4 regions of the Streptomyces sp. NPDC047917 genome follow, and region 1 is predicted to be linked to each of the others. Evidence: riboswitches for the same ligand, from Rfam matches in the RefSeq annotation. Region 1 holds a riboswitch; each other region holds the start of a gene.

The links. Region 1 has a riboswitch for cobalamin ahead of ACGF8B_RS32600 (hypothetical protein). Riboswitches for the same ligand answer to the same signal wherever they lie in the genome.
Region 2: it holds a riboswitch for cobalamin, as region 1 does, so the genes downstream of both, ACGF8B_RS29695 (CoA-acylating methylmalonate-semialdehyde dehydrogenase) here and ACGF8B_RS32600 (hypothetical protein) in region 1, are expected to answer to the same signal.
Region 3: it holds a riboswitch for cobalamin, as region 1 does, so the genes downstream of both, ACGF8B_RS32005 (ABC transporter substrate-binding protein) here and ACGF8B_RS32600 (hypothetical protein) in region 1, are expected to answer to the same signal.
Region 4: it holds a riboswitch for cobalamin, as region 1 does, so the genes downstream of both, ACGF8B_RS11570 (ABC transporter substrate-binding protein) here and ACGF8B_RS32600 (hypothetical protein) in region 1, are expected to answer to the same signal.

The regions. Positions count from the first base shown of each region.
Region 1 is NZ_JBIDCA010000014.1:316,039-322,951, reverse strand. It holds gene ACGF8B_RS32600 (hypothetical protein) at 1-1,383, opposite strand, end outside; cobalamin riboswitch at 1,480-1,619, opposite strand; cobalamin riboswitch at 1,696-1,832, shown strand; gene ACGF8B_RS32595 (prenyltransferase/squalene oxidase repeat-containing protein) at 1,945-4,722, shown strand; gene ACGF8B_RS32590 (hypothetical protein) at 4,719-5,639, shown strand; gene ACGF8B_RS32585 (energy-coupling factor transporter transmembrane component T) at 5,644-6,831, shown strand; gene ACGF8B_RS32580 (ABC transporter ATP-binding protein) at 6,828-6,913, shown strand, end outside.
Region 2 is NZ_JBIDCA010000013.1:6,710-13,622, forward strand. It holds gene ACGF8B_RS29685 (short-chain fatty acyl-CoA regulator family protein) at 1-566, shown strand, start outside; gene ACGF8B_RS29690 (cobalamin-binding protein) at 532-1,488, opposite strand; cobalamin riboswitch at 1,535-1,720, shown strand; gene ACGF8B_RS29695 (CoA-acylating methylmalonate-semialdehyde dehydrogenase) at 1,914-3,413, shown strand; gene ACGF8B_RS29700 (acyl-CoA dehydrogenase family protein) at 3,410-4,564, shown strand; gene ACGF8B_RS29705 (enoyl-CoA hydratase/isomerase family protein) at 4,561-5,646, shown strand; gene mmsB (3-hydroxyisobutyrate dehydrogenase) at 5,643-6,545, shown strand; gene ACGF8B_RS29715 (enoyl-CoA hydratase) at 6,542-6,913, shown strand, end outside.
Region 3 is NZ_JBIDCA010000014.1:194,121-201,033, reverse strand. It holds gene ACGF8B_RS32025 (adenosylcobinamide amidohydrolase) at 1-83, opposite strand, end outside; gene ACGF8B_RS32020 (PRC and DUF2382 domain-containing protein) at 1,083-2,123, shown strand; gene ACGF8B_RS32015 (ABC transporter ATP-binding protein) at 2,358-3,173, opposite strand; gene ACGF8B_RS32010 (FecCD family ABC transporter permease) at 3,170-4,261, opposite strand; gene ACGF8B_RS32005 (ABC transporter substrate-binding protein) at 4,258-5,325, opposite strand; cobalamin riboswitch at 5,361-5,549, opposite strand; gene ACGF8B_RS32000 (beta-ketoacyl-[acyl-carrier-protein] synthase family protein) at 5,642-6,865, opposite strand; gene ACGF8B_RS31995 (acyl carrier protein) at 6,862-6,913, opposite strand, start outside.
Region 4 is NZ_JBIDCA010000004.1:400,945-407,857, reverse strand. It holds gene ACGF8B_RS11590 (NUDIX hydrolase) at 1-31, shown strand, start outside; gene ACGF8B_RS11585 ((2Fe-2S)-binding protein) at 322-1,083, opposite strand; gene ACGF8B_RS11580 (ABC transporter ATP-binding protein) at 1,080-1,868, opposite strand; gene ACGF8B_RS11575 (FecCD family ABC transporter permease) at 1,865-2,863, opposite strand; gene ACGF8B_RS11570 (ABC transporter substrate-binding protein) at 2,917-3,897, opposite strand; cobalamin riboswitch at 3,935-4,088, opposite strand; gene gndA (NADP-dependent phosphogluconate dehydrogenase) at 4,215-5,672, opposite strand; gene ACGF8B_RS11560 (TetR-like C-terminal domain-containing protein) at 5,844-6,452, shown strand; gene ACGF8B_RS11555 (alpha/beta fold hydrolase) at 6,445-6,913, shown strand, end outside.

The DNA.
Region 1 (6,913 bases):
GCCCACGTTGATGACCTTGTTCCTGGCCGCCCCCGCGAAGGAGGAGCCGTCCACGCTCACCTTCCAGGTGTTGGAGCCACTGCTGGCCTTGCCGTTGACCGCGGTGATCGTCCCCGTACCGGACGACGGTGTGACGCTGGTGACGCAGCCGGCCGGGGAGGCGGCGCTGACGGCGGCGCCCAGGACGTCACCGAGGGTGGTCGTCGTCCCGGTGGGGGTGACGGACACCGAGCAGACCTTGAGGCTGCCGGCGCCGTCGTCGACGGTCAGGGCCAGCTTGGCGGCCGTTCCGGCGGTGAAGGTGGACTGGGCGACCCACTGCGGGGCACCGGGGGTGACCGGAACGGGCGGGGCGGTGGTGAAGCCGCCGCCCGCGACGGCGCGCAATGCGTCGATCGAGGAATAGGCGGAGGGGGTGGTGTCGGAGGGCTTGTACTTGAAGCCACCGGCCGGGTTGTACTGGTTGGCGATCAGGAAGTCGATGGGCGTCTTGCCACTGCCGGTGAGGAAGTCGCCGGTCTGCGGGTTGAAGCCGCAGGCGTTGAGGCCGGCGACGCCCCAGCCGTTGGAGCTGGTGTTGACCCCGTAGAGGGAATTGAAGGCGCCGCTGCCGGAGACGAGCGTGCTCTTGAGGAAGTTCTTGGCCTGAACGACGTCGGTGTCGGTGTTGGGGACACCGGAGACGCACAGTGCGGCCATGGTGGCGCCGGTCATGTCGACGTCGCTCGCCGAGTTCAGGACGGTGGGGTTGCCCTCGCCCTTCTGGTACGTCCAGCCGCCGTCGACGTGCTGGTTGGCGCGGATGCGGGTGACCATCGAGTCGGTCAGTGCCTGCGGGACGCGGTTGGTGCCGCTCTGGGTCTTTGCACCCCCCAGCGACAGAGCGGCGAATACGGTGCCGTTGAAGTTTCCGGACGGGCCGAAGTAGCCCGCCTCCGCCGTCTGCCAGTAGGAGTAGATGTTGGCGATCAGGTTGCGGGAGGCGGAGACCCGGGCCGGGTCGATGCCGGCGGCGTAGGCGTTGAGGGTGCCGCGCTCGTAGTCGGTCACGACCGGGGAGGCCTGCGGCCAGCCCGCCGTCGACAGCAGGTTGCGGTAGACGGTACGGGCGTTCTTCGTGGTGTCGCCGCCCGGATAGACGTCTACGACGGCGGTGCCGGTCGCCGCGAAGGTGCTGAAGGCCCACTCGTTCGACAGACCGGAGCCGGCGTACGAACCGTCCGCGGCCTGAAGGGACTTGAGATACGTCACGCCATTCGTCTTCGACGTGGCGATCTGCGCGGGCGACGAAGTGGCGAATGCCGGCAGCGCGGTCAGCGCGAGGGCGCCGAGCGCGGCGGGCACCGTGAGCGTGAGGCGGCGAGAGGTACGGGGACGGGACATGGCCTGCTCCTGGGATGAGGGACGCCGACCAGACCGGAGCTCGTGCGGGCGGACAGCCCGGAGCGCGGTGGCGGCCGTCCGAACGCGTGGTACGGCTTGTGATGTGCTTCGCCATACGGGCATTCGGGCTCGGAAACGGCCCCCTGCCGTCCCACACCGCTGCGCGTCAGCCCCGGATTCGCACCAGGTTCCCCCATGTGGCAGCCCAGGACGCTACCCGAGTGATCAGAGCTCCGCCAGCCACTTGCGAGCGGACACGCTCAAGCGGGGCCAGAGCCTGCCAGGTAAGACGCAGACCACCTTGACGGTGTCTTTATCCGCGTGGTCCACTCCGACTGATAAGCACTCAGCTCCAGGGGAAGCCGGTCGAAATCCGGCACTGACCCGCAACCGTAGGCCCGGGACCGCCCGGGTGAGTCGGAATGCCTGGAGCCAAGTTTTTTACAGCGAGAAACGCCGTCGCGGACTACGGCGTGGTTCGAAACGGCTCTCTTGCGGCCTCTGGCCCTTGGGAGCCCTCTTGCCACGCACTGGTCTGCCCGGCCGACACGAGGGGCCGTGGTGGGGACCGCAGAGCAATCAGAGCAACGCAGGGGCAGCAGGCAGCTGGTGTCCCTCGTATCGGCGGCACTGCTGACCTTCGGCGCGAGCATGGTCTTCGTCGGCGGGACGGCGCCCGCCTCGGCCGATCCCATCGAGCAGTGCACAGCAACCAGCGGCGCCATCGTAGCGGTCGACTTCGGCCCCTTCGGCGGCAACGTCGAGAGGGGCTGCGACACCACCCCCATCACCGGCTACGAACTGCTGCAGACCGCCGGATTCACCATGGAGGGCACCCTCCACGACGGTCCGGCCTTCATCTGCCGCATCGGCAAGGGCATCGGCACGCAGTACCCCACGCCCGACAAGGAGAGCTGCGTCCTCACGCCGCAGGCCACCGCCTACTGGTCGTACTGGACGGCTTCGCCCGGCCAGCGGAAGTGGTCCTACAGCCAGCAGGGCGCCATGGCCCGCAACCCGAAGCCGGGCGACGTGGAGGCCTGGGTCTACGGCGGTACCGACATCGCCGGCACCAAGGGCAAGCCATCCTTCACTCCGGACGACATCCGCGGCTTCACCACCCCCGACCCGACCGTTCCGACGGCCCCGCCGAAGGTGCCGGCCGGGCGCGTCGACGTGCCCGCAGCCACCCGCTGGGTCACCGGGACATTGACGGACGGGGAGCGCGTCGTCGACGAGGGCTCCACCACACCGAACCACTTCCTCACCACGGAGGCCGTGTTCGCCCTCGCGGCGGCCGACCGCAAGAGCCCCGTGGCCAAGAAGGCCGCGGACTTCCTCGCCACGCCGGCACAGACCGACGCGTACGCCTACCCGGCGGGCAAGGACGGCATCCCGGACGCCACCGCGGCAGCCCGGCTCGCGCTGGTCGCCGAGGCGACGGGCAAGGATCCGCGTGCGTTCGGCGGCCACGACCTGCTCGGCGACCTGGTGAAGTACGCCTGCCCCCGCGACATCGGCGACGGCGAGAACGTCGAAGGCTGCTTCACCAAGGGCGACTTCCGCACGACCGGACAGGCCGACGCGCAGGCCATGGCCGTCATCGCCCTCGTCAACGCCGGCGTGACGCCCCCGGCGGGCTCCGTGGCCCGGCTGACCGCCCTGCAGTGCGAGGACGGCGGGTTCACCAGTGTCCTCATCCGGCCCGGAAGCATGGGCTGCGAAAGCGAGGCCGGCGCCACCGGTCTGATCGCCCTCGCCCTGGAACGTGCGGGCGGCCATGAGGCGGTGCTCCAGAAGGCCCGCAACTACCTCAAGCGGTCCCAGCTGACGACCGGCGCATGGCCCGGCGTGTACTACGAGACCACCGGAAATCCGGCCGCCACCGCGTGGGCCGCGCAGGCGCTGCGTGCCCTCGGTGACGAGGCGTTCGCGGACGCCGGCATCTCCTGGCTCTCCAAGCACCAGCTCCCGACGGGAGGATTCGGCTTCGCCGAGGACGACACCGAATCCCGCCTGTTCCCGACGGCGACGGCCGCGATCGCGGGGGCGGGCAGCGATCTCGTCGCCCTGAGCGCGAAGCCGACCGACCCGCCGGCCCCGACCGACCCGCCGACCAAGCCGCCGGCCGGTGAAGGTCCTGACGTGAAGAAGGGCGTCGCCTACCTGACCGCCCCGTCCCGGCTGGTCCAGGGCCGCTTCTACGAGAGCCAGCCCGGTTCGGGCTTCGCCGACTACGGCCTGACCATCGATGGCGCCTACGCCCTCGCCGCCACCGGCGGGGACAACGCCGCCCTGCGCAACATCGTCGACTTCATGGACAAGGGGGGCAAGGACGGGCAGAAGCGCGGGATCCACGAGTGGACGCTCGTCGGCACGAAATACGCCAACGGCGGCTCCATCGGCAAGGCTGCCGTGCTCGCCGAGTCCGTGGGACGCGACCCCCGCAGCTTCGGCGGCCAGGACCTGATCGCCGCACTCGCCGAGATCACCTGCCAGGCGAAGACATCGACCGTCCAGGAATGCGCGGCCAAGGGCAACTACGCCTACGCCACGTCCGTCTTCAAACAGTCCCTCGGCGTCATGGCCCAGCTGCGCGCCGGTGAGAAGGATGCCGCGGCCGAGCCCGCCGCCTACCTGAAGAGCCTGCAAGCCCCCTCGGGGGCGTGGGCCAGCCTGATCGGCGAGCACAGCGGCCCCGAAGTGGACTCCACCGCCATGGCCGCCATGACCGTGGATCTCCTCCCCGACGCCGGATCCCAGGCCGCGGTCGACAAGGCACTGTCCTGGCTCGCGACCCAGCAGAAGAAGGACGGCGGCTTCCCCGGAGCCTCCGGGAACTCCGTCAACTCCGCGGCCCTCGCGGTCCAGAGCCTCTCCCTGGACGCGTCCAAGTACAGCGCCCGGATCGCCAAGGCCCGGAAGTTCCTGGCGAGCCAGCAGAACAGCGACGGGGGCTTCAACGTCGCCAAGGGCGGCCAGACGGGCTCCGACCTGCGCGCCTCCACCCAGGCCGTCGGAGGCGCCACCGGTATTTCCTTCGGCGTCCTGAAGCGCGACCTGACCGGCACCACGCCCGAGCCGATCCCCAGCACGTCAGGGGGCACCTCGGGTGCCACGTCGTCCGGCGGCAACGGCTCGCCCGTCATCGTGACCCCGGGCGAGAACGGCGGCGGCACGGGATCCGCAGGCGGCTCCGGGTCGGCCGGTGGTCCGCTCGCCTCCACCGGAGCCCAGGTCGGCGCTCTCGCCGCCGCGGCCCTGGTCCTGGTCCTCGGCGGCTGGGGCGTCACCCGCACAGCGAAGCGCCGCCGCCCGGCACCGGGGAGCGGGGCATGAGCCGCAACCGCGTCGCGCGGGCCCTCGCCCGGACAACCGCCGCGCTGGGGCTGGCGGTGGCGGCCCTCACCGCCACCGCGGCCCCGGCCGGGGCCGCGCCCCAGCCGATGGGCCGGTGCACCACCTCCTCCGGGGCCGTTCTCGCGGTGGACTTCAGCCACTGGGGCGGGCCGGTCTACCGTTCCTGCGGGACAACTCCGACCACCGGCTACGAACTCCTCAACCAGGGCGGCTGGGCCACCACCGGCACCGGGCACGACGGACCCGCCTTCATCTGCCGCATCGGCTACAGCGGCCACCAGGGCGGAAAGCAGTACCCGACCGCCCAGCAGGACGACTGCGTCCTGACCCCGCCCGCCTCCGCCTACTGGTCCTACTGGCACGCCGACCCCGGCCAGAACACCTGGCAGTACAGCCAGCTCGGCGCCATGCTCTACAAACCGAGGCCCGGCAGCGTCGACCTGTGGATCTTCGGCGGCACCAACATCGAGGGGACCGAGGGCAAGCCCACCGTCACCCCCGACCAGCTCCGTGCCAAGAACACCAAGCCCACCGGCGGTCCCGCGCCGAAGGACACCCGCACCGCCGCGCCGCTCCCGCCCAACGTCAACACCGGGCCCAAGCCTGAGAGCCCGCCCCCGGCCGCCCCGGCGACGACCCCGCCGCCCAGCCCCACGGCCCCGGTGAGCCCCTCTCCGTCGGCGAGTCCCTCCGAGAGCGTCACCCCGACCCCATCGGCCAGTGCTCCCGCGGCAGCGGCGCCGCCCCCCGGCCCGCAGGTCGTGGAGGCTGCTCCCGCCGCGGATGCCGAGCACGACGTGGGCTCGTACCTGCCCGCCGTCGCCACCGGAGCGCTCGTCCTCCTGATCGGTGGCGCGGCCGTGTACGCGGCCAAGCGCCGCCGCCGTGCGGAGTAGCCGCGTGGCACCCACCCTCCCCGCAGCAGCGGTGAAGCCGCCCGTGTCCGGCCCGGCGCCGGACACGGGCGGCCGCCGTCTGCCCCGCAGCCTGCACCCCGTCGCCTGGTGGGTCTGGGCCCTCGCCCTCGCCACCGCCGTCAGCCGCACCAACAACCCGCTGCTGCTCTTCCTCGTCCTCGCCGTCCTCGGCCACGTCATCACCATGCGCCGCACCGAGGCCCCGTGGGCCCGCGGATTCAAGTACTACCTGTACCTGGCGCTGACCGTCGTCGCGATCCGGGTGACCTTCCGTGCGATCTTCGCCACCGGCATCACCCCGCGCGACCACTTCCTCTTCTCCCTGCCGCACGTCCCCACCCCCGACTGGTACGCCGGCATCCAGCTCGGCGGCCCCGTCTCCCTGGAAGCGCTGCTCTCCGCCGCCACCGACGGGCTGCGCCTCGCCTGCATGCTCTGCTGCATCGGCGCCGCCAACACTCTCGCCAACCCCAAACGCGCCCTGCGGGTCCTGCCCGGAGCCCTCTACGAACTCGGTGTCGCCGTCACCGTCTCCCTCAGCGTCGCCCCCCAACTCGTCCAGAGCGTCCAGCGCGTCCACCGCGCCAAAAGACTTCGGGCCGGCCGCTCCAAGGGCCTGCGCGCCCTCCGCGGCATCATCGTCCCCGTCCTCGAAGACGCTCTGGAACGCTCCCTGCGCCTGGCCTCCGCCATGGATTCCCGCGGCTACGGGCGCGCCGGCACCGCCACCCCCCGCTCCCGCCGCGCCACCGGCGCCCTCATGCTGCTGGGCATGTGCGGGCTGTGCGCCGGGGCGTACGGACTCCTCGACGCCACCGCCCCCACACTGCTCGGTCTTCCCGCCATGGGAGCGGGCGCCCTGCTCTGCTTCGCCGGACTGCACCTCGGGGGCCGCCGCATCACGCGGACCACCTACCGGCCCGATCCGTGGCGCTTCGCCGAATGGGCCGTAGCCGGGTGCGGGGTCCTCTCCGCCTTCCTGCTCTTCACCCATGCCGGCTTCAACGCCGCCGAACTCAACCCCTCCATCTACCCGCTCAGCTGGCCGCCCCTGCCCCTGGTACCGGCCGCCGCGATCCTGCTTGCCGGGGCAGCCGGCTTCCTGGCCCCGCCCCCGGCCCCACCGACCCGCGCGGCGGTCCCCGCACAGCGCACCGAGGAACCCAAGTGATCCACTTCGACCAGGTCACCGTCCAGTACGAGGACACGGCCGAACCTGTCCTGCGCGACGTCGACCTGACCGTCGAGGAGGG
Region 2 (6,913 bases), on a different contig from region 1:
TCCGTTACGACATCGAGCGGCTCACCGACCACTTCGGCCTCGGCTACGAGACCGTCTGCCACCGCCTCAGCACCCTGCAACGCCCGAGACTGCGCGGGGTGCCCTTCTCCTTCGTACGGGTCGACCGGGCCGGGAACATGTCCAAGCGGCAGTCCGCCACCGGATTCCACTTCTCCCGCGCGGGCGGCACCTGCCCGCTCTGGAACATCTACGAAGCCTTTGCCGCGCCCGGCCGCATCCACGTCCAGGTCGCCGCCATGCCCGACGGGCAGCGGTACCTGTGGACCGCGCGCGCCGTGACCCGCCACCGCGGCGGCTGGGGCGAGCCCGGCAAGACCTTCGCGATCGGCCTCGGCTGCGAGATCCGGCACGCTTCGCGGCTCGTGTACTCCGATGGCCTCGACCTCGACAACGCGGCGGCGGCCACCCCCATCGGCATGGGCTGCAGGCTCTGCGAACGCCTCGACTGCCCTCAGCGTGCCGTCCCGCCCCTGGGACGTCCCCTGGCTGTCGACGAGAACAGCAGCACCTTCATTCCCTACCCCGTGGCCCCCGACCGGGCGTGAGTTCACGTCCGGTCAGCTGCCGGGCTTCCGCCCCGGTCACCGGATCCCCTGCCCGTACGCCGTGCAGGACGTGGGCGAGCACCTCAGCCCCGCGGACCACGCGCGGGCCCGGCCGGTTGAAGTACGCGGGACCGTCCAGTACCCATACCTCCCCGGCCCGCACGGCGGGCAACTCCTCCCAGCCCGGCAGTCCGGTGAGCAGGTCGAGCTCCGCCAGGGTCCGTTCGGGCGGGAAACCGCACGGCAGGACGAGGACCACGTCCGGGCGTGCGGCGCGTACCGACCCCCAAGTCATCGGCTCGGTGTGCTCACCGGGCTCGGCCAGCAGGGCTTCTCCACCCGCCGCGGCGATCTGCTCCGGGACCCAGTGGCCCGCAGGCCACAGCGGGTCCAGCCATTCGATGGCGACGACCCGCGGCCGGGTCCGGCCCCCGGTGAGCCGACGGACTTCGTCGAGTCGGTCGTGGAGTTCGGTGCGCCGTTGCTCGGCCCGCTCCCGCACTCCGAGCAGATCCCCGACGGTGACCAGGCAGTCCAGGACATCGCCGAGGGTCTTGGGTTCCAGGCTCAGCACCCGGGGCCCGGTCTCCATGACGCGCACCGCTCGGGAGACGCGCTCGTAGGACACCGCGCAGACGTCGCACAGGTCCTGGGTGAGCAGGACGTCCGGCGCGAGTTCGGCCAGGGCCTCCGTGTCCAGTGTGTAGAGCGAGGAGCCGGAGTGGTCGGCCCCGCCGACCGCCTCGGAGATCTCCCGGCTGCTGAGTTGGTCCGCGGCGAATTCGGTGCGGGTGACAACGGGCACGGAGGCGACCGCGGAGGGCGGCCAGTCGCATTCGTGGGTGCGTCCGACCAGGTCGGAGGCGAGTCCGAGGTCCGCCACGATGTCCGTGGCCGCCGGGAGCAGGGAGACGATGCGCATGCACCGACTGTAGACGCGCAGTCGGAGGCTCTGGACTTACTAGGACGTCCAACTATATGTTCGTGGCACAAGGTCCGCGGTGCAGGGAAGCCGGTGAGAAACCGGCACGGTCCCGCCACTGTGACCGGGGAGTGTGCTGCCATCCACACGCCACTGACGAGGGCTGTCGGGAAGGCGGGCGGCGCGCGGGGATCCGGGAGTCAGGATACCGGCCGCGGATTGTTCCGTGTTGTCCACGAGGATGGAGCAGACACGCATGGCACCGGTTTGTACCCACGACCCTGGTGATCCGGCGGATCGCGCACACACCACTTCCGCGCGCTCGTAGTTCTCACGGCTCTCCGCAGCGGTGCACCCCTCATCCGGGTGCCGTCCGCCGGTCCGCCGTGCCATCCCCGGATCCAACCTGACGAGAGCAGGCACCCATGGTCCGTGAACTCACCCATTTCATCGGCGGAAAGCACACCACCGGCATGTCCGGGCTCTTCGCCGACGTGTACGACCCGAACACCGGCACCGTCCAGGCGCGTGTGCCGCTGGCCGGCCGGGCCGACACCGAAGCCGCAATCGCCAACGCCGAGGAAGCGCAGGCGGATTGGGGCCAGTGGAACCCGCAGCGGCGTGCCCGCGTACTGCTGCGTTTCCTCCAGCTCGTCGAGGGCGAGCGCGAGAGCCTGGCCCGGCTGCTGTCCGCCGAGCACGGCAAGACCGTCGCCGACGCCCACGGCGACCTGCAACGCGGCCTGGAGGTGGTCGAGTTCGCCGCCGGAATTCCGCACCTGCTCAAGGGGGAGTTCACCGACAACGCGGGCACCGGCATCGACGTGCACTCGCTGCGCAGCCCGCTCGGCGTCGTCGCCGGCATCACCCCCTTCAACTTCCCCGCGATGATCCCGCTCTGGCAGGCCGCACCCGCTCTCGCCTGCGGGAACGCGTTCATCCTCAAGCCGTCCGAGCGCGACCCGTCCGTACCGCTGCGCCTCGCGGAGCTGTTCCTGGAGGCCGGGCTGCCGCCGGGCGTCCTCAACGTCGTCAACGGCGGCAAGGAGTCCGTCGACACCCTCCTCGAAGACCCGCGCGTCCAGGCGCTGGGCTTCGTCGGTTCGACACCGATCGCCGCGCACATCTACGCGACCGCCGCCGCGCACGGCAAGCGCGCCCAGTGTTTCGGCGGCGCCAAGAACCACATGATCGTGATGCCGGACGCGGACATCGACCAGGCCGTCGACGCACTCATCGGCGCCGGCTACGGCTCGGCGGGCGAGCGCTGCATGGCCATCGCCGTCGCCGTACCCGTGGGGGAGGAGACGGCCGACCGTCTGGTCGCCGCCCTCACGGAGCGCATCGCAACGCTGAAGATCGGCCGCTCCGACGACCCCGAGGCCGACTTCGGACCCCTGATCAGCCGGGACGCGCTCGACCGGGTCCGTCGGTACGTCGACATCGGCGCGAGCGAGCGAGCCGAACTCGTCGTCGACGGACGCGGATTCACCCTCGAAGGCCACGAGAACGGGTTCTTCGCCGGAGCCTCCCTCTTCGACCGCGTCTCCCCGCAGATGCGCATCTACCGCGAGGAGATCTTCGGCCCGGTCCTGTCCGTCGTCCGCGCCGCCGACTTCGAAGAGGCACTGCGTCTGCCGAGCGAGCACCCGTACGGGAACGGTGTGGCGATCTTCACCCGGGACGGGGACACCGCCCGCGAATTCACCCGCCGGGTGGGCGCCGGCATGGTCGGCATCAACGTCCCCATCCCGGTGCCCGTCGCCTACCACACCTTCGGCGGCTGGAAGCGGTCCGGCTTCGGCGACCTGAACCAGCACGGTCCCGACTCGATCCGCTTCTACACCCGTACGAAGACCGTCACCTCGCGCTGGCCCTCCGGGGTCAAGGAAGGCGCGAGCTTCACCATCCCGACGATGGGGTGAGCGTCGTGACCATCACCCTCACCGAGGACCAGCTCGCCCTGGCCGAGGTAACCCTCGACTTCGCTCAGGAGCAGCTGGCTCCCCACGCGGTCGTCTGGGACCAGACCAAACACTTCCCCGTCGACGTGATCCGCCGGGCGGCCTCGCTGGGCCTCGGCGGGGTCTACGTCCGCGAGGAGCACGGCGGTTCCGGCCTGTCCCGCAGCGACGGCGTCCTCGTCTTCGAGACCCTCGCCACCGGCTGCCCCTCCATCGCCGCATACCTGTCCATCCACAACATGGTCGCCTGGATGATCGACCGCTACGGCGACGACGCCCAGCGCGAACGCCAGCTCCCCGGCCTGTGCTCGGCCACCGTCCTGGGCAGCTACTGCCTCACCGAGCCGGGAGCCGGATCCGACGCGGCCGCCCTCCGCACCCGCGCGGAGCGGCAGGGCGACCACTACGTGTTGACCGGTGTCAAGCAGTTCATCTCCGGCGCCGGAGCCGCGGGCGTCTACGTGGTCATGGCCAGGACGGGTGAGCCCGGACCGGCCGGAATCTCCGCGTTCGTGGTGGAACGCGAAGACCCCGGGGTATCCTTCGGTCCGAACGAACAGAAGATGGGCTGGAACGCCCAGCCGACCCGCCAGGTGATCCTCGACGGCGTCCGCGTTCCCGCCGACCGACGTCTCGGCGCCGAGGGCGACGGGTTCCGGATCGCCATGAACGGCCTCAACGGCGGCCGGCTCGGCATCGCCGCCTGCTCCCTCGGAGGGGCGCAGAGCGCCCTCGACCGCAGCCTGTCGTACCTCGCCACGCGTGAGGCCTTCGGCACCCGGCTGCTGGACGCCCAGGCGCTCCAGTTCCGGCTCGCCGACATGGCCACCGAGATGGCCGCCGCCCGGGCACTGGTCCGGCAGGCCGCCGAGGCTCTCGACACGGGCGATCCGCTGGCCCCGCGCCTGTGCGCGATGGCCAAGCGGTTCGCCACCGACACCGGATACGCCGTGGCCGACGCCGCCCTTCAACTGCACGGCGGCTACGGCTACCTCAGCGAGTACGGCATCGAGAAGATCGTCCGCGACCTGCGGGTCCACCAGATCCTGGAAGGCACCAACGAGGTCATGCGCGTCATCGTCGCGCGCGGACTCACGGAGAACCTGCGATGACCAACGACGCCCGGACCGGCCCCGACCACGTCCTCCTGCGTACCGAGGGCCGCGCCGCATACATGACCCTCAACCGCCCCGAGGCGCTCAATGCCCTCAGCCACCCCATGGTGCTCCGCATCGAAGAGGCCCTCACGACCTGGGCCGACGACCCCTCGGTCGAGCTGGTCGTCATCGAGGGCGCCGGCGAACGCGGCCTGTGCGCGGGTGGCGACATCCGCGTGATCCACGAGGACGCCCGCACCGGCGGCACCGCCTCGGCGGACTTCTGGCGCGACGAGTACCGGCTGAATGCCTTGATCGCCCGCTATCCCAAGCCGTATGTCGCCCTCATGGACGGCATCGTGATGGGCGGCGGGGTCGGCGTCTCGGCCCACGGCAGCGTCCGCATCGTCACCGAGCGCTCACGCGTGGCCATGCCCGAAACCGGGATCGGTTTCGTCCCCGACGTCGGCGGGACGTACCTGCTCGCCCTGGCCCCCGGCGAACTCGGCACCCACCTGGCGCTGACCGGTGTGCCTGCCGGCGCCGCCGACGCGCTGCTGAGCGGGCTCGCCGACCACTTCGTACCGGCGTCGGCGCTGCCCGCGCTGGCCCGGGAGCTGGCCGTGGACTCCGTACACGCCGTCCTGGAGCGGCACGTGGCAGAGCCTCCCGCCGGGGAACTCCCTGCCGCCCGGGAGTGGATCGACCACTGCTACGCCGCCGACACCGCCGAGGAAATCGTCGCGCGGCTCCTCGCCTCGGGCGTGCCCGCGGCGCAGGACGCGGCGGACACTCTGCTGTCCAAGTCCCCGACCGCGGTGAAGGTCACCCTGGCGGCGCTGCGTCGGGCCCGCCACCTCGGACCGCTGGAACGCGTACTGGAACAGGAGTACCGCGTCTCGTGCGTGGCCCTGTCCTCACCCGACCTGGTCGAGGGCATCCGCGCCCAGGTCATCGACAAGGACCGCACCCCGCACTGGTCCCCGGCCACGCTGGAGGCCGTCACCCCGGCGGGAGTGGACCGGTACTTCGCCCCGCTCGACGCGAACGAGCTCCGGCTCGTCGCGGCCGCTTCGTCCCAGGAGGTCGTCTGGTGAGCAGCACCGTCGCATTCATCGGGCTCGGCCACATGGGCGGCCCGATGGCAGCCAACCTCGTGAAGGCCGGACACCGCGTCCTCGGCTTCGACCTCGTCCCCGACCTGCTGGCCGGCGCGGCAGCGGCCGGAGTCGAGCCCGCGGCTTCCGCTGCCGAGGCCGCCGCGGAAGCCGACGTGGTCATCACCATGTTGCCCGCCGGCCGCCACGTCCTCGCCCTCTACGCCGAGCAGGGGTTCCTGACCGCGTCCCGGCCGGGGACCCTGTTCATCGACTGCTCCACCATCGACGTGGCTGACGCCCGTTCCGCCCATGAGGCCGTCGTCGCGGCTGGTCACCGCGCCCTCGACGCACCGGTGTCCGGCGGCGTGGTCGGCGCCGAGGCGGCCACGCTCACTTTCATGGCGGGAGGGGGAGAGACGGAGTTCGCCGCCGCCGAGCCGCTGCTCGGCGCGATGGGCAAGAAGGCCGTGCACTGCGGCGGACCCGGCGCCGGGCAGGCCGCGAAGATCTGCAACAACATGATCCTCGCGATCTCGATGATCGGCGTCAGCGAGGCATTCGTCCTCGCCGAGAGCCTCGGCCTCGACCACCAAGCCCTCTACGACGTCGCCTCCACCGCCTCCGGCCAGTGCTGGGCCCTCACTGTCAACTGTCCCGTCCCCGGACCGGTCCCGACCAGCCCGGCCAACCGCGGCTACCGCCCCGGATTCGCCGCCCCGCTCATGGCCAAGGACCTCGGCCTCGCCGCGAACGCCCTGCGGGCCGGCGGGGTGGAGGCGCCGCTCGGCCTCATGGCCGCCGAGATGTACACCGCCTTCGCCGCCGCCGACGGCGCGGACCTCGACTTCTCCGCGATCGTCCGCACCCTCCGAACTCAGAACGGACCCCCCGCATGACCGCCCACGAGACCATCCTGCTGGAACGCAAGGGCCGCGTCGCCATCCTCACCCTCAACCGGCCCCAGGCGCTCAACGCCCTCAACCTTCAGGTGATGAAGGAGGTCGTGGCCGCCACGGAGGAACTGGACCGGGACCCGGACGTCGGCTGCATCGTCCTCACCGGCTCCGCCAAGGCCTTTGCCACGGGTGCCGACATCAAGGAGATGCGCCCGCAGAGCTACATGGACATGTACCTCACCGACTGGTTCACGGCGTGGGACCGGCTCGGCGAGGTACGCACGCCCACCCTCGCCGCGGTATCTGGCTTCGCCCTGGGCGGTGGGTGTGAACTGGCCATGCTCTGCGACATCCTTCTTGCCGCAGAC
Region 3 (6,913 bases), 120 kb from region 1:
TTGAGCATCCAGTCGCGCGGGCCGATGCCGCCGCCGAGCACGGCGCTGCCGCACACCCGCCACCCCGGCCCGAGCCGCCACACCAGATGGTGCAGCTCCGTACCGTCCTCGTACCGGGTCAGCAGTTCGCCGCGCTGTTCGGGCAGCAGGATGCGTACGGAACTGATGGGGCACCCCCGGTGGCGCGGCAGGATGTAGGTCGGCTCTTGGCCCGTCGATCATATGTGCCGGCATTTGTACCGGAGGCGGCGGTCGTACGCGCCGCGTGGGGGCGGGGTGTACGACCGCGGGAGCGACGGGCGGGGCCGTACCGGGAGCGGTCCCGTGCTGTTGCCGACGAAGCCCGGGTGGTGGGGCAGGGCGGGCTCCGGTACGGCGAGTTCCAGTTCCGGGAAGCGGCCGGACGGCCGCCCAAGGGCACGGGGGCGCCCGGAGGTGTCACGGTGCCGTCAAGGGTGAGGTCCCGGGTGGGATGCCCGAACGGGAAGCAGCCGGCGGGCTGCCCCAGCGAGGCGTCTCGGTCTCCTCCGCCACGTCGGCCCGGCCCACCCGGCCGGGGGTGAGGAGCCCGAGCTGCCCGGGGTGGGCGCACAGCGCCCGTACGGCGTTGGTGGCCACCTCGCGCGCCGACGGTCAACTGCTCGGTGCCCGGCCGGTTTCGGGCGCCCGGCTCCGCGGGGTCGGGCCGGCCGGAGGCCATGATCCCGGCGCCCGGCCCGACGGAAGGCCGCGGGCGCGTCCGGTCGCGGTCTCCGCGTCCTCGTCGAATGTGCCGCGCGATGTGTCCTGCCGGTGGAACACCGGACGGATCCTTCCGGTTTCGCGGTGCGGCGGCGCCCGCCCACCCGCCCGTCCGGCACGCACACTCACCACGCGCCACTCCTCACCCGAATGGCCTAATGGAGGATCGGGGCGCCCACCACCGTGGCAGGCGGTCACCGCCGAACCGCCGAGCATGCGGCGGCCCGGCACCCCGGCCCGGGAGGTTGCAGCGTCCATCCGGGTGAGGCCCGATGGAATGCGGACGCGCCTCCCCTGTCGGCCCCCGCCACAGGACGCGCCCGGACGAGGAGGAATCGGTCATGGGAGCCGCTGACGGTTTCACGGATTCCGGAGAGCTCGACGACCTCACGGTGTACGACACCGACGGCGAGAAGGTCGGCAGTGTGGGCCGGGTGTATGTCGACGACAACACCGGCCGGCCGGACTGGATCACGGTGAAGACCGGCCTGTTCGGCATGAAGGAGAGTTTCGTTCCCCTTGCCGGCGCCCGCCGTGTGGGATCCGATCTGCACATCTCGCATCCGAAGGAACGGGTCAAGGACGCCCCCCGGGTGGACGCCGACGCGCATCTGTCCGTGGCGGAGGAGGAAGAGCTCTACAAGCACTACGGCCTCGCCAGGAACACCACCGCGAAGCTGGGCGACCGACCGGGCACGGCGAACACGACGACGTCCGGGACGGGCACCACGGCCATGGGTGCCGCGGGAGCCGCCGGGGCCATGGGCGCGGCCGGCACCGGACGCACGACCGGGGCCGGCAGGACGGGCATGACGGGCGCCTCCGGTGCGGGCACGGCCGGTGCCGGGACCGGCGCGGGCCAGGGCAGGCACCGCGACGCCGGGGCGGCCGCCGGCACCTCGCGTCCCCTCGTCGGCGCCGGGGCGGGCGCCGAACGGTCCGCCGCCGACCTGGGCGGCAAGGAGGAGATGATCCGTTCCGAGGAGCAACTCCTCGTCGGCACCGAGCAGTACGAGAGCGGAACGGCCCGGCTGCACAAGTACGTCGTCACCGAGAACGTCACCAGGACCGTCCCGGTGACGCACGAGGAGGTGCGGCTGATCCGCGAACCGCTCCAGCCCGGCGACAAGCCCGGGGAGCGTGCCGCCATCCGCGAACAGGACGTCGAGGTCACCCTGCACGCGGAACGCCCGACCTCCCGCAAGGAGACCGTGGCCGTCGAGCGGGTGCGGATGGAGACCAAGAAGGTGACCGAGCAGAAGGAGGTCTCCGCCGAACTCCGCAAGGAGCAGATCGACTACGCGGACGACACCGGCATCGCCGGGAAGGACATGGGCGGCAAGGACATCGGGGGCGGCCTCGGCGGAGGACGCCGCCGCTGACCCGCCGGGCCCACTCCACCTCACGCACCGCGGCGAGCCGCCGCACCCGGAAAGAACGGGCGGACCCACGCCACGCAGTGCCGGGTCCGCCCGCTCGGCGTCGCGGCCCCCGCCACGAGGAGCCGGCCGCTCCCCGGCCGGAAGCCGCGTCGCCGACAACGGGCTGCGCCGCCACCAGCCGCTACGTCCCCACCGGCCGCTAGGACCCCCCATTCGGCGCGTCCCCACCAGCCGTTACGACCCCACCGACCGCTGTGTCCCCACCGGCCGCCCCGGCAGGAACCGCACCGAGGGCCGCCCGTCCGGGCCGTCCGGCGTGACGTGGGCCGCGACCCGGTAGACGTCCGCGATCAGCTCCTCGGTGATCACTTCCGAGGGGGTGCCGGCGGCCACCACCCGCCCCTTCTTCAGCACCGCGATCCGGTCGCAGAACATCGCCGCCAGGTTGAGGTCGTGCAGGGCGATCACACCGGTCAGCGGCAGTGAGGCGATCAGCGCGAGGAGCTCCAGCTGGTGCTGGATGTCGAGGTGGTTCGTCGGCTCGTCGAGCAGCAGCTCCCGCGGCTGCTGGGCGAGCGCACGCGCGATCTGGACGCGTTGGCGCTCGCCCCCGGAGAGGGTGTGCCAGGACTGGTCGCCGCGGTCGGTGAGACCGGTCCGGGCGAGCGCTTCGCGTACCGCTTCCTCGTCCGCCCCGTCCGGCGCCGACCAGGCCCTGCGGTGCGGGATTCGGCCGAGCCGCACCACGTCCAGCACGCTGAGCTCGACCTGGGTGACGGCGTGCTGGTCGACCATTGCGACGCGCCGGGCGACGGTGCGGCGGCCGATCTCGGTGAGCCGCAGTCCGTCGAGGGTGACCACGCCGGTCTCCGGGGCCAGGACTCCCGCCAGCACCCGCAGCAGGGTCGACTTGCCGGATCCGTTCGGTCCGATCAGCCCCACGGTGGCGCCGGGCCGCGGCGCGAGGTCGATCCCGTCGAGGACGAGGCGGCCGCCCGCCGTCCGGCTGACCCGTTCGGCACGCAGTCCCGCGCCCGCCGCGTCCGTCATGAGGTCCTCCGGGTGCGGTACAGGACCAGGACGAACGCGGGCACCCCGATCAGTGCGGTGACCACGCCCACGGGCACCTCCTGCGGGTCGAGCACGGTCCTGGCGAGCGTGTCGACCCAGACCAGGAACACCGCCCCGGCCAGCGCCGTCACCGGCAGCAGCCGCCGGTGGCCGGAACCGGCGAGGGCACGGGCGGCGTGCGGCAGCACCAGACCGACGAAGCCGATGGCACCGGCCGAGCTGACCAGCGCGGCGGTCAGCAGCGCGGTCGTGCACAGCAGCACGATCCGGGTACGCGCGACATCGACGCCGAGGGTGGCGGCGGCGTCCTGGCCGAACGCGAAGGCGTCGAGCGTACGGGCGTGGCCCAGGCAGATCAGCAGGGTCACGGCGAGCACGGCGGCGCAGACCCACACATCGGTCCAGCCGACCCCGCTGAGCGAGCCGAGCAGCCAGAACAGCACCCCGCGGGTCTGCTCCGCGTCGGCGGCGGTCATCACGACGAAGGAGGTGAGCGCGGAGAACAGCTGCATGGCCGCGACACCGGAGAGCACCACCCGGTCCGTCGTGCCGCCCAGGGTGTGGCTGAGCAGCAGCACCAGGGCGAACGAGCACAGCGCCCCGATGAACGCGCCGGTCGAGATCGACAAGGCTCCCCCGCCGACACCGAGGACGACGACCACGACCGCGCCGGTGGACGCGCCGGAGGAGACGCCGAGGACGAACGGGTCGGCGAGCGGGTTGCGGAGCAGGGACTGCATGACGGTGCCGCAGACCGCGAGCCCGGCGCCGCACACCGCGGCGAGCAGGGTGCGCGGCATGCGCAGGTTCCAGATGATGCCGTCCCGGATAGGGGAGAGCCGCGACTGGCCCCCGCCGAGGTGGGCGGCCACCGCGGACCAGACGTCGCCCACCGAGATGCGGGCGGGTCCGATGGTGACGGCGACCGCGACGGAGCCGAGGAGCAGCGCGAGGCCGCAGGCCCACAGGACCCCGCCGCGCAGCCGTCGTACGCCCTTCGTGACGCCCACCGGTGCGACGACGGCCGGTGGCGCGGTCACCGTCGTGCCGCGTTCGGTCGGCGTCACCGCGCGAGCCCGAACCCGCGCAGTCCGGCGGCGACACGTTCGACGCCCTCGACCGTCCGGACGGACGGGTTCATGGCCTGGCCGCTCAACAGGACGTACCGCTTGTGCCTGACGGCGTCCATGTTCTTCGTGGCGGGGTTGGACTCCAGGAACTCGATCTTCTTCGCGGCGCTCTCGGCGGTCTGGGCCTTACGGGTCAGGTCGCCGATGACCAGGACGTCGGGGTTGCGGTCCGCGACGGTCTCCCAGCTGATCTGGGGCCATTCCTCGTGGGTGTCGTCGAAGACGTTCTTCGCGCCGAGTTCTCCGGTGATGATTCCGGGGGCTCCGCAGCAGCCCGCCAGGTAGGGGGCCTTGGAGTCGGAGAACCAGTACAGGAGGGTGGTGCCGGAGGCGTCGATGCCCTCGGTCGCCTTCTTCACCCGTTCGCGCAGTGCGGCCACGAGCGAGTCGCCGCGCTCCGGTACGCCGAACACCTTGGCCAGGTCGCGCACTTCGCCGTAGACGCTGTCCATGGTGAGCGGTGCGGTGCGGGCTCCGTCGCCGCCGCCGCTGTTGTCCTTGCCGGCGCAGTCGGCGGGCGAGACATAGGTGGGGACGCCGAGCGATTCGAACTGTTCGCGGGGTGCGACGCCGCCCTTGGCGAGTGTCGATTCGAACGAGGCGCTGACGAAGTCCGGTTCGCGGTCGAGGACCTTCTCCGAGGAGGGCCGGTTGTCCGCGATCCTGGGCACCTCGTCGTTGGCCTTCTCCAGGCCCTTCATCACCGGGTCGGTCCAGGTCGCGGTGGCGGCCATCCGGTCGGCGAGGCCGAGGGAGAGAAGGATCTCCGTGGATCCCTGGTCCACCGAGACGGCGCGGCGCGGCGCGGCGTCGACGGTGACGGTACGGCCGCAGTTCTTCAGCGTCACCGGATATCCGTCCGCGCGGCCCGGTTTCGCGGTGGTGTCACCGGCTCCGCCTCCGCAGGCGGTCAGCAGGACCAGTCCCGCGGACAGCAGGGCGACGGTGCGGACGGGGCTGGCTATGGACGGCACGGAGTCCCTCTGCGTCTCTGGGCTCATGCGCGGAGCCCGTGGTACGGAGTCCCGCGGCCCGGTGCCGGGTCGCGGATGCCAGCAGGTCTTCGGACTCGGGTTCGTCCGGACGGAGCGCCTTCCCGGGCACCCGAGGGTGCTCCCAGTGGCTGTGGCCCCGCCCGTCCCCCTCACCGCTGCGCGTCAGTTCCGGATTCGCACCGGATTCCCTGACCCCTAGGTGGAGTTTGACTGGCCCCGGCAAGCTATCACGCGCCTCTGTGCAGCTCACGGCCGGTGTGGCCGGTGGTACGCCGGGCTGTTTTCCCGTCGCACCACCTGCCTGCTGCCTGCGGAACGGCTCTCAGGGACGCTGAAGAGCGAGTACGGCGTTGTGGCCGCCGAATCCGAAGGAATGGCTGACGGCGCGCCTGATGGGCCGCCGCAGAGGTCGCTCGGTGACGCAGTCGATGTCGAACTCGGGCGCCGGGGCGTCCAGGTTGGCGATCGGTGGTACGACTCCGCGCTGGAGCGTGAGGACGGTGAGTCCGGCCTCGATCGCTCCGGCCGCTCCCATGCAGTGCCCCAGTACGCCCTTGGGCGCGGTGACGGGTGGCCGGTGCGGGTAGACCCGGGCGATCAGGGCGGCCTCGGTGGCGTCGTTGACCGGGGTCGCCGTGCCGTGCGCGTTGACGTGCTCGACGTCCTCGGCCGCCCAGCCCGCGTCGCGCAGCGCGGCCTCCACCGCCGCCTGGGCGACCACGCCCGACGGATGCGGGCTGATGGGGTGGTGGGCGTCGGTGGTGGCTCCGGTGCCGGCGAGCAGCGCCCGTGGGGCCGCGTCCCGGGCCCGGGCGTCGTCCGTCCGTTCCAGCACCATGACGGCCGCGCCCTCGCCCATGACCAGGCCGGCCCGGTCGGCCGCGAAGGGCCGGCACAGTCCGGCCAGGTCGCCGTCGCGCCGGGCTCCCGCCCCGGACCTGGCGAACGCGGCCATGGCGGCCGGGTAGACGATCGACTCGGTGGCACCGGCGATCGCGATGTCGCACTGCCCGGTGACCAGCAGGTCGCGGGCGACGGACAGTGCGGTGGCGCCGGACGAGCAGGCGGTGCACGGGGCCAGGCTGGGTCCGGTGGCCCGCAGCTGGATCGCGATCTCGGCGGCGGGCATGTTCGGGATGGTGAGCAGGATGCCCGACGGTGAGGTGGCCCCGGCGCCGAGCCGGTCGAGCACGACGGCCTGCTCGGTCAGCGAGGCGGAGCCGCCGCTGCTGGTGCCGACGACCACCGCGACCCTGCTGCCCTCCCACCCCGCCGGGTCGAGCCCGGCGTCGGTGACCGCCTCGCGGGCGGCGAGGACGGCGAGTTTCACGTACTTCCCCATGCGGAAGGACGCACGGCCGCCGATCGCGGCGTCCAGGTCGATGCCGTCGACCATGCACGCGAAGTCGATCGCGCATCCGTCGAGCCCGGCGACGGTGCGGGCCGGTGACACACCCGCGCACACGCCCCGCCAGGTGGATTCGGTGTCGTTGCCGACCGGGGTGATCATGCCCAGTCCGGTGACGGCGACGGCCGGCCTGTTCATCGGGCGTTGCTCATCGCTGCCCCGCCGCCCACCCGCGCGCCGCCGGCC
Region 4 (6,913 bases), on a different contig from region 1:
TAAGGAGGAGACGCTCGTCGCCCGCTGGTGACGCCGGACAGTGGTGACCCGATGTAGATCACGGGGTCACCCCATGAAGATCACGAACTGCGGCTGGTGTGCCGGTCCTGATCACCGCTTCTCCCGCAGGGCAGAGGGCGGGGGCTCCGCCGGACCGGCGGCCGGACCGACGCGGCCCGCGTCGTTGCTGTCGGTCGTCGCCCCCGCGTCCGGCGTGGCCGAACGCGCGTCAGTGGAACGGGAGTCGGCCGCCATCGACAGGAAGCCGGCCCGTCCGGCCGGTTGCGCGGAGCGGCTGTACCGGCCCCGCGCCCGCCGGCGTCACTTCGGACTCGCGTACGCGCGCAGCCGCTCCTCGCGGCTTGTCAGACAACAGCTCGCACAGCGCACCTCCTCCGCGCTCGTGTAGTACAGGCAGCAGGTGTTGCGCAGATAGACCAGCCGCTCCGGTCCGTCCGGCGTTCGCCGGACCCGTGCGACCTCGCCCAGCGCCGCGAGCCCGCCGGGTGCGGCGTCCGCGAACTGCCGCCAGCGGGCGGCCAGCAGATCCACCTGGTCGCCGTACGCGCACAGTGCCGTGGCGCAGCCGTGGGCGACCCCTCCGCTCAACTGCCTGGCCCCGGCGCGGGTGCGATGACGCAGCGCGTCGGCGATCGGCAGCAGATGGCCGTCGAGCAGGGTGCGGTGCAGCAGCCGTACGGAGTCCTCCCCGGCCCGGGGCACCAGCAGCCGGGACCTGCGCACGCGGACTCCGCCGATCCCGTGCGTGGCGGGGCGCACCAGGACATTGCCCGACCGCATGTCCGGTACCTCGTCGTGCAGCGCCCAGTGGAGCACGGCGGCGGCAGTGACCCGGCCCGCGTACACCGCCATCAGGGTCAGGGCGGTCGCATGGCCGCTGCGGTGGCCGCTGCTCGTGCGTTCGCGCTCCAGCAGCGTGGCCAGCTCCTCGCTCGCCGGATCGGCCAGTCGGCCGGCCGCCAGCCACTGCCCTGCTTCGCTCGCGGGGGGTTCGCCCTCGGTGACCTGCCAGCGTGGTCCGTGCGGCAACGGTGTCCAGACGGGGGAGGCGTCGTCGCTCATGACAGCGGGAGGTAGACGACGTTGGGGGAGCCGGTGACCGGATGGACGCCGATCCGGGACCGTATCCCGTAGACCTCGGCCAGCAGTTCTTCCGTCAGTACCGCGTGCGGGGAACCGGACGCCACCAGTCGTCCGGCGCTGAGGACGAAAAGCCGGTCGCAGTAGGAGGCAGCCAGATTGAGGTCGTGCAGCACCAGCAGATTGGTGGTGCCCAGGGTCCGCACCAGGCCGAGGACCTCCAGCTGGTAGCGGACGTCCAGATGGTTCGTGGGTTCGTCGAGCGCCAGCAGCCCCGGTTCCTGGACCAGGGCGCGGGCGATCAGGGCCCGTTGCCGTTCCCCGCCGGACAGCTCCTCGAACCGCCGGCCGGCCAGGGGCGCCGCGCCGACACGCTGGAGCGCCCGGTCGATGCGTCGGGCGTCTTCGGCGTCGTCCTGCTCCCAGAACCGTTTGTGCGGGCTTCGGCCCATCGCCACGATCTGACGTACGGTCAGGCCGAAGGTGCCGGGGCTGTCCTGAGGAACGACGGCGACGCGGCGGGCCCGTTCCTTCGTACTGAGCGCCGCGGCGTCCGCTCCGTCCAGCAGGACCCGACCCGCCGCGGGGCGCAGGGCACCGTACACACAGCGCAGGAAGGTGGTCTTGCCGCTGCCGTTCGGCCCGACCAGGCCGACCGTCTCGCCGGGGGAGGCGTCCAGGGTGACCGCGTCGAGCAGGGTACGGCCGGCCACCTCGTAGCTGATCCCGTCGGCGGCGAGCGCCGTCGGGGGCGGTGCCGGGCTCATCCGGTGATCCCTTCGGTACGGCTGGAGCGGCGCAGCAGCCAGAGGAAGAACGGGCCGCCCACCAGGGCGGTGACCACCCCGGCCGGAATCTCTTCCGGGGCTGCCACGGTCCGCGCCAGCAGATCGGCCAGCAGCAGGAAGACCGCCCCGCCCAGCGCCGTCACCGGCAGCAGCCTGCGGTGGGACGCGCCGACGATCAGCCGGGCGGCGTGCGGAACCATCAGGCCGACGAAGCCGATCGCCCCGCTGTAGGCGACCAGCACGCCGATGATCAGCGACACCAGCACGAAGACCCCGCCCCGGAAACGGCCGGGGTCCAGACCGAGGCTGCGGGCCCCTTCCTCCCCGGTCAGCAGCAGATCCAGCGGACGGGCCAGGCTGATCAGGAGTACGGCACCGACGCCCAGTACCACCGCGGGCAGCGCCAGTTGGTCCCAGCGGGCGCCGCCCAGGCCGCCCAGGGTCCAGAACAGGATCGCCCGCACATGCTCGGCCCGCGAGGACAGCACCAGGATCAGGCTGGTGAACGCGGACAGCACGTACTGGATCGCCACCCCGGCCAGAATCAGCCGGCCCGTCGTCATGGTGCCGCCGCGCCGGGCCATCGCGTAGACGGCGACCAGCGCGGCCATGGACCCGGCGAACGCTGCGACGGGCAGCGCCACGTCGGTGGCCACCCCGGCGCCGACCCCCAGCACGATCACCATGGCGGCGCCCGCCGATGCCCCGGACGAGGCGCCCAGCAGGAACGGATCGGCCAGCGGGTTGCGCACCAGCGCCTGGAGCACCGCGCCCGACAGGGCCAGCCCGGCGCCGACGACGGCCCCGAGCAGCACCCTGGGCAGCCGTACCTCCCACACGATCGTGGGGAACGCGCCGGAGCGTTCACCGCCCAGGAGCGTACGCAACACCTCTCCCGGCGGAATCCGTACCGGGCCGAGCACCAGTCCGGCCACCACCGCCGCGAGCAGCAGCACCACGAGGGCGCCGGTCACGACGGGGGCCGAGCGGAGGACGGACTGGGGGCCGGGGCTGGCGGGCCCCGCGCTCACAGTGTGCCGGGGTGCAGCTGCCCGGCCAGGTCCTGTACGGCGTCGGCGACCCGGACACCGAGCACGGCCGAGGACAGCGGGAGTACCGCGAACTTCTTGTTCTTGATCGCCGGCACGTCCGCGAGTGCCGGGTCGTTCAGCAGCCGCTTCTTCTTGGCCTCGACCGTGGTGCCTCCGTAGTCGTAGATCACGACCACTTCGGGCTTGCGCTTGATGACCTGCTCCCAGGACACGTCGCCGAAGGTGGCGTCGAGGTCCGCGAAGACGTTCCGTCCCCCGGCGAGCCGGACGATCTCGTTGCCGATGCCCTTGCCGCCCGCCGTGAAAGCGGAACTTTCGCCGGAGTCGTACACGAACACCGAGGGATGTGCGGAGCCCTTGAGCTCCGTCCCGACCGTCGTGATCTTCCGTCGTTCGTCGGCGATCAGCTTCCTGCCGCGCTCCGGTACGCCGAAGACCCTGGCCACCTGGGTGATCTCGGTGGCGAGCTGATCGACGCCGACCCTGCCCCTGGTGCAGTTCTCGATGTTCAGCCGGGTGTTGATGCCGTCCTTCTGGAGCCCCGCCCGGTCCTGGCCCTTCGCCTTGTCGAAGGCGCTGGCGTACCCGCCGTAGACGAAGTCGGGGTTGGCGCCGAGGAGTACCTCCTTGGAGGGGTACTCCTTCGCGAGCACCTTGGTGCCGTCGTACGCGGACCGGTACTCCGGCAGGATGCTGTCGTCCAGGTAGGCGGTCCCGGCCAGCCGGTCCTGGAGCCCGAGGGCCAGCATGATCTCGGTGACGTGCTGGTTCATGGTGACGACCCGCTTCGGCGGGGCGTCGAAGGTCGTCCTCGTACCGCAATTGGTGACGGTGTAGGGGAAACCGTCGGCGGCCGGTGCGGCCTCTGCCCTGCTCTCGCCACCGGTTCCGCAGCCGGTGAGCGGCAGTAGAAGCAGGGGTATGAGCGCGAGGGGTACACGGCGTATCGGGGGCATGGCCGAGCCTTTCCGGGGGATGTCCTCGTCCCCTGGTTGTACGAGAAGGCGGCGCGGTCAGTATCTGGCTTCCGGGCTGTGTGCAGCCCGGTCACAGTGGCGGGACCGTACCGGATTCACACCGGTTTCCTGACGCGCGTCGCCTGAGATTTCAAAGGCCATTCTGTCAGACCGCGAATTGCGCGGATCATGCCCCTTGCGGTGGCCGCCCCGGGCGGCCCCGGACGCCGACGTCCGCGACGACGACCGGCCCTGCGGGCAGGTTTCGCCCGGACCAGGAGGGTCGCCCGCCCCGCCATCGGCTCTGCGGGTACCGGTCAGCTCTCGACCTCGGTTCTGTCACCGCCCCAGAGGGTGTGGAAGGTGCCGTCGCGGTCGACGCGGTGGTAGGTGTGCGCGCCGAAGTAGTCGCGCTGGCCCTGGGTGAGGGCGGCGGGAAGGCGTCCGGCGCGCAGGGAGTCGTAGTAGGCGAGGGCGGCGGCGAAGGCGGGGGTGGGGACGCCCTGGGTCGCGGCGGTGGCGATCACGGTGCGCCAGTCGTCCTGTGCGGCGGCGATCTCTCCGGCGAAGCTCTTGTCGGACAGGAGGCTCGCCATCCGGGGCTGGGCCTCGTAGGCGCTGGTGATCCTGTCGAGGAACGCGGCCCGGATGATGCATCCGCCGCGCCAGATCGAGGCGACTCTGCCGAGATCGATGTCCCAGTCGTATTGCTCGCTGCCCGCCGCGATCTCGTGGAAGCCCTGGGTGTAGGCGACGATCTTCGAGGCATACAGTGCCTGCTCGACCTGGTCGGCGAATGCCGCCGCCTCGTCCTCACCGAGCTTGCGGGCGGTCGGTCCGGCGAGGTGGCGTGAGGCGTCACGGAGGGCGGCGTGGCCGGAGACGGAGCGGGCGAACACGGCCTCGGCGATGGAGGAGACAGGAACGCCCAGGTCGAGGGCGACCTGCACGGTCCAACGGCCGGTGCCCTTCTGCTCCGCCCGGTCGAGCACGACATCCACGAAGGGCTTTCCGGTCGCCGCGTCGACATGGGAGAGCACCTCTGCCGTGATCTCGATGAGGTACGAGTCCAGGCGCCCGGTGTTCCATACGCGGAAGATGTCCGCGATCTGCGCGGGGGAGTATCCGGCCACGTCGCGAAGCAACTGGTAGGCCTCGCCGATGAGCTGCATGTCCGCGTACTCGATGCCGTTGTGCGTCATCTTCACGAAGTGCCCGGCGCCGTCCGGACCGATGTGCGTGACGCACGGCGCGCCGTCCTTGGCCTTCGCGGAGATCTTCTCCAGCATCGGTCCGAGCGAGTCGTAGGACTCCTTGCTGCCGCCCGGCATGATGCTCGGTCCGTCGAGCGCGCCTTCCTCGCCGCCGGAGATGCCGGTGCCGACGAAGTGGATGCCCCGCTCGCGCAGTTGCTTCTCCCGTCGGCGGGTGTCCTCGAAGTGGGCGTTGCCGCCGTCGATGATGACATCGCCCTCTTCCAGGAGAGGGGCGAACTCCTGGATCACCGCATCGGTGGGATCGCCCGCCTTCACCATGATGACGAGCCTGCGTGGACGCTCCAGCGCCGCGACGAACTCCTGCGGGGTGTGCGCGGGGACGAAGACGCCCTCGTCGCCGAACTCCTCGATCAGCGCGTCCGTCTTCGCGGCCGTCCGGTTGTGCACCGCGACCGTGAATCCGTTGCGGGCGAAGTTGCGCGCGAGGTTGCGGCCCATGACCGCGAGACCTGTGACGCCGATCTGTGCAGTGCCGCTCGTCTGTGCAGTGCCGCTCATCTGTGTGCTCTGCAATCTGTTTCGGGGATGCCCGGATCTTCGGCAATGCCGGGATCTTCAGTATGCGTACGGGGTGCGGCAACGGCCTGTTCGGCATCGCCCGGATGGAGTCACCTGTGTATTCTAGGAAAATGCCTAGGGTGCCTAGGCGAGGTTCGATGGAGGTGGCGAATGGTTCGCGCGGGTCTCACGACCGAACGCGTGGTGGCGGCGGCGGCCGATCTGGCCGACTCCATCGGCTTCGACAAGGTCACCATCTCCGCGCTGGCCCGCGGCTTCGGGGTCAAGGACGCCAGCCTGTACTCCCACGTCAGGAACCTGCACGACCTGCGTGTCCGGGTCGCACTGCTGGCCGCCGGGGAGTTCATCGACCGGATCGGCGCCGCGGTCGCCGGCCGGGCCGGGAAGGACGCCCTGGTCGCGTTCGCCGACGCCTACCGGGCCTTCGCGCTGGAGCGGCCCGGACGGTACGAGGCGACACAGATGCGGGTCGACCCCGAGATCGTCGCCAGGTCGGCCGCGTACCACCGCACCATCGAGACCACGGGTGCGATGCTGCGCGCCTACGGGCTGTCCGAGCCCGATCTGACGGACGCGGTACGGCTGTTGCGCAGCACCTTCCACGGCTACTGCGCCCTGGAGGCGAGCGGCGGCTTCGGCGCGCCCCGCGACGTACAGAAGTCCTGGGAGCGCTCCGTCGAGGCCCTGCACTTCCTGCTGGAGCACTGGCCGTCCGCCACCGGTGAAGACGCCGACGAGGGGGAGAACGGACATGACTGACCACATGCTGCCGGAGCGCACCGGACGTCTGAAGGTGCCCGGGGCGACGCTGTACTACGAGGTGCGCGGCCGGGGCCCGCTGCTGCTCCTGATGCCGGGCGGCAGCGGCGACGCGGGGCTCTACGACCGGATGGCGGCGCGGCTGGCCGACAGCTGGACGGTCGCGGCCTTCGACCCGCGCGGCTACTCGCGCAGCCTGCTCGACGGCGCGCCGCAGGAGCAGCGGGTGGCGGTGCAGAGCGAGGACGCCCACCGGCTGATCGAGCTGCTGTCGCCGGACGGCGGGCCGGTGGCCGTCTTCGGCTCCAGTTCGAGCGCGATCGTCGCCCTGGACCTGCTCTCCCGCCACCCGGAGCGGCTGCGCCGAGTGGTCGCGCACGAACCGCCGTCGGTGGAACTGCTGCCCGATCCGGAACGGGGACGGAAGCTCTTCGCCGCGGTGCGCGACTCCTTCCGCAGGG